2 regions of the Paraburkholderia sp. MM6662-R1 genome follow, and region 2 is predicted to be linked to the other one. Evidence: riboswitches for the same ligand, from Rfam matches in the RefSeq annotation. Region 2 holds a riboswitch; the other holds the start of a gene.

Region 1 (2,395 bases), on a different contig from region 2:
TCGCTGCTGCGTGCACGGAAAAGCGGCGCACTCTTCATTGACCCCCTACGGCGTCAATGCAATCGAGTATGCATCATTGCTGGTAAGACATGTCCGCGACACTGCAGATGATCTAAGAAGGACCGGCCCCTTTGACAATGCATTCGATGTTCCCTACTCCACCGCACAGACAGGGTTGATATCGGGTGGCATCGCGACCAACACTGTTCCCGATACGTGCGAGCTAAGCTTCGAGTTCCGTACCTTACCCGGTGTAGATCCAGACGACTGTTTTCAGCGAGTGAGAGAGTACGCGTACCAATCCGTACTTCCCCAAATGAAAGAAGAGAACCAAGCGTGCAACATTGAGTTCTCGCGTATCGCTGACGTGCCAGCATTCGAGGCTCCCGATGAGGCTCAACTCACGAAAGTCGTCAGACAGTTGCAGCAAGATTTTGTGCCTCGGAAAGTGGCGTATGGCACGGAGGCCGGGTTCTTTTCGAAGGCACAAATCCCCACACTCATTTGCGGGCCGGGAAGCATTTCGCATGCACATAAAGCAAACGAGTTCATATCTCTTGAACAACTTCGCTCCTGCGAGGTCTTCCTGAACAACCTCATTAGTTACTTTTGCAAACGCACTTCGGCATGACTTTGAGTAGTTCGATATGGGCGTCTTAGACTTGTATTCAGGATAACAAACATTGCAGGAATATTTGCACTGATGTAACGTAGACAAGTTCCAACATGCAGTATGGAAGAGTTCGTCTTCAAGACGGCGCCGACGGAGCAACCGCCCCGGAAACTCTCAGGCGAAAAGGACCGTGCTGTTGGAGCATCTGGAGAGCGGCGCTGCGCGCGCCCACCGAAGGGGAGCCATTGTTCGATTGAGTAATGGCGAAACTCTCAGGTACATGAACAGATGGTGCATTGAGCCAACCACAAATCAGTGGCCGGCGTTCTAAACCATCTGGGAAAACCATGTCACGTATTGCTATCATCGGCGCCGGCGTTACTGGCGTCACCACCGCGTATTCGCTTTTGCAACGCGGTCATCAAGTCACCGTCTTCGAACGTCACCGCTATGTGGCTATGGAGACCTCGTTCGCCAATGGCGGCCAACTTTCCGCATGCAATGCGGAAGTCTGGAACAGCAGCGCAACGATATTGAAAGGCATCCGCTGGATGTTAGATCGTGACGCTCCCCTCCTCCTCAATCCGAAACCAAGCTGGCACAAGTACAGTTGGATCGGCGAGTTTGTACGTCAGATTCCTCGGTACAAGGAAAACACTATCGAAACTGTCCGACTCGCAATTGCTGCGCGTGATCCTTTTTTCAGCATTGCCGAGCGAGAAGGCATCGAGTTCGACCTTGAGCGTCGGGGCATACTCCATGTCTACGGAACGCGTAAGGAGTTCGACGCAGCTGCGCGCGTGAACGAGATACTGCGCGAAGGTGGCTTAGTCAGAAATCCGGTGTCCCCTGAAGAAATCGCTTCTATTGAACCGAGTCTTTCAGGCGAGTTTTACGGGGGGTTTTTTACCGAATCCGATTCGACCGGCGACATCCATAAGTTTGTGCGCGGATTATCCGCAGCTTGCGAACGGCAAGGGGTCGTGTTCAAGTACGAGGCGCTGGTCCGTTCAATAGCGCATGACAGTCACGACAAGATCGTTATTTCCTTGGAGCAGGGCGAGCAGGTCTTCGACGCTATGGTCATCTGTGCAGGGGTGGCAAGCCGGGCGTTTGCCTCGATGTTGGGTGATCGAGTGAACATCTATCCGGTCAAAGGATATTCAATCACTGTCAATCTAGAAGATGAACAGAGTCAAAGCTCCGCTCCATGGGTCAGCTTGCTCGATGACCGGGCAAAGATTGTTACCAGTCGACTCGGTCCGACTCGATTGCGCGTTGCCGGAACTGCAGAGTTCAATGGAATGAATCGCGACATTCGTGCAGATCGCGTGGCCCCGCTTGTGGAGTGGACTCGACGGCATTTTCCCGGCGTCTCCACTTCCAGCGTGATTCCATGGGCGGGCCTCAGACCTATGATGCCTAGTATGTTGCCGCGGGTCGGACGGGGGCAGCGTCCAGGCGTCTTCTACAATACCGGTCATGGGCACTTGGGATGGACCCTATCGGCTGCGACCGCTGAGACGGTGGCTCAAGCAATTGATAGATAGAGACAATGGGAACGGCCGGCTGTGAAGCCGGCCGGTGTTGAGAAGTAACGCTCTATATACTGCTCAGTCCGCTCACTTACAGTAAAGACTGCGCTGATTTGAATGCGGCGATGACGCGCTCGATATCCTGCTCCGAATGCGCGGCGCTGACCTGCATTCGAATGCGGGCAGCGCCATTCGGCACAACCGGATAAGAGAATGGAACGACTAGGATCCCAAGCGACCTGAGATG
Region 2 (2,395 bases):
GTCGCCGTGCGGCGTGACGACTTTCTGATGCGCGCGCAGCACGCCCGCGGCCTTGCCGTTTTCCTTCAGCAGGATCAGGCCGACGAACGCGGCGCGCGAGCCGTCGGCTTCGAGGCTGCTCTTGCCGACGAACTCGCGCGGCGAGGCCAGGTCGACGGTCCATGCGAGGCCCGCGTCGAGCGGCGAGACATTGTCGTCCATGTCCTGGCCGTACAGGTTCATGCCGGCTTCGAGGCGCAGCGTATCGCGCGCGCCGAGACCGGCCGGGCGCACGCCGTGGGCCGCGAGCGCATTCCACAGCGCTTCGACGTGGGTAGCCGGCACGATGATCTCGAAGCCGTCTTCACCGGTATAGCCGGTGCGCGCGACGGTCAGCTCGCCGAACGGCGTGCCGTCGACGCGCGCGGCGTTGAACGGCTTCAGCGTTTCAGTCGCGGCGCGCGCGGCCGGCACGGTTTGCCAGGCCTTTTCGCGTGCGTTCGGGCCTTGCACGGCGACGATCGCCAGATCGCGGCGCGGCGTGATGGTGAGACCGAAGCCGCCCGCGTTGAGCTGGCCGAACCAGGCGATGTCTTTGTCGGCGGTGCCGGCGTTGACGACCACGCGGAAGTGGTCTTCGGCGAAGTAATAGACGATCAGGTCGTCGATCACGCCGCCGTTCGGATTCAGCATGCAGGAGTAGAGCGCGCGGCCCGGCGTTTGCAGCTTCGCGACGTTGTTCGCGAGCGCGTATTCGAAGAACGCGCGGACGCGCTCGCCGGTGAAGTCGACCACGCACATGTGGGACACGTCGAACATGCCGGCGTCGGTACGCACCGCGCGATGTTCCTCGATCTGCGAGCCGTAGTTGACGGGCATGTCCCAGCCGCCGAAGTCGACCATGCGAGCATTGAGCGCGCGGTGAGCGGCGTGGAGCGGGGTGTGTTTGAGTTCGGTCATGGGGCCTCGGGCATCTCGCGAAACAAAAAAGGCCATGCGGCGCACTGCCTCGCGGCCGTGTGCCTGCGAGCGTGGTTCTGCATGACCCCTCTGTCCTCGATACCTGAGAGATTGCGCCGCCGCGACCGGCTCAATGAGCTCGATTCGTCACGGTGAAACGCGCGCCCCTTCGGTGGGCAGCCTGCCTGCGGTGCACGAGGTGCGCGCGGATGGCTACTGCCGCTCTCCAGAGTGCGAAAAAGCCGCCGGAAGACGGGTTTTTCGACGCGGTCGGTCCTTTTGCCTGAGAGTTTGCGGGTGTGCCCCTTCGGCGGCGCGGCCTGCGATTTTTCGCCTGCCAGCACGCTCTCCCGACGCGTGCGGCGAATTTACGCGACGGGCCGGGGCTTGTCAAATAAAGGCCCGGGAGCGGTGTGGGGCCGGCTGTGGCTGTTCGGGGGCGTCAAAAAGAAAGCGCGGACCGTGGTGCCCGCGCTTTTCAGTTGCTTCTCCCGGTGCCATCCGTGACCGCACGATGAGCGGTAGTGGGGGCTCACCTGGTGGCTCGTTTGCCGATTCGGTTTGCCCACTTGCTCGCTGACTCACTCGCCGATCGCATGAGCCGCATTGTCCAGTTCCTGATTCAGCACGCGCTGTTCTTCCGCGGACAAACCGCCGCCATGCTGGGCGGCCATGTCATGCGCTTCCTGGCGAATCGTCTCGAGACGATGATGCAGCGCGGCGCCTTGCGGCGGCGGGTAATAGCCCTGATTCACGCGGTTATCAATACGGTGCGCGAGATTGTCGATGCGGCCGTCGACCTGATGCAGACGCTGGTCCGCGATCTGCTGGGGAGTCGGGCCCGGATGCGGCGTCGGCGGGGGCGTTACCACGCAGGCGGCGACGGAGCCGAGCAGCGCGCATGCAACAAGGGCACGGATGATTCGAGACATGGATTCTCCCGGAGTCGTTGTCGTGTTGGGTTGCTACCTCACTAGCAACGGCTGACGAAGAATGCCCGCTGACTCTGCAGCGGGCGAATTTGTAACGTTATGTTCCTTTTTCGGAACGTCAGGAAAGCCAGCGCCGACAGCCTTCGCGGCGCTAAAGGCGGTCCCGTTTTTGGTACACAGATCGTGGTGGCGCGGTGTCGACGCACAGCGGGGCGGGGTTCAGCGAATGCGCTCGAACGGCAGTCGCACACCCTGCTCGGAACTGCGCGCGGCCAGGTCGATGATCGTCATCACGTCGACCGCGTCGCGCGTGCTGATCGGAAATGCGACGCGGTTCTGGATCGCGTCGGCCAACGCAATATAGAAGCCTGCGTACTCGCCGTTTCGGGTCGGCAATTCGCACTCGACTTCCTCGTCGCCTTCGAGCACGCGCAGCACGCCGGGGCTGTTGCCGGCGCCGAAGCCTGCGTCGCCGGGGCGCAGGCCCGCTTTCAGCTGATCTTCCTGGGTGTCGAGGCCGTACT

Evidence for each region. Region 2 has a riboswitch for glycine ahead of gcvT (glycine cleavage system aminomethyltransferase GcvT). Riboswitches for the same ligand answer to the same signal wherever they lie in the genome.
Region 1: another riboswitch for glycine. It lies ahead of OKW39_RS43505 (D-amino acid dehydrogenase); the one in region 2 lies ahead of gcvT (glycine cleavage system aminomethyltransferase GcvT).

The regions. Positions count from the first base shown of each region.
Region 1 is NZ_JBNDLV010000005.1:133,318-135,712, reverse strand. Features, by position in the region: gene argE (acetylornithine deacetylase) at 1-631, shown strand, start outside; glycine riboswitch at 725-814, shown strand; gene OKW39_RS43505 (D-amino acid dehydrogenase) at 961-2,163, shown strand; gene OKW39_RS43500 (glycine C-acetyltransferase) at 2,240-2,395, opposite strand, start outside.
Region 2 is NZ_JBNDLV010000001.1:2,635,839-2,638,233, forward strand. Features, by position in the region: gene gcvT (glycine cleavage system aminomethyltransferase GcvT) at 1-939, opposite strand, end outside; glycine riboswitch at 1,020-1,179, opposite strand; glycine riboswitch at 1,201-1,302, opposite strand; gene OKW39_RS12370 (hypothetical protein) at 1,521-1,871, opposite strand; gene OKW39_RS12375 (oxidoreductase) at 2,091-2,395, opposite strand, start outside.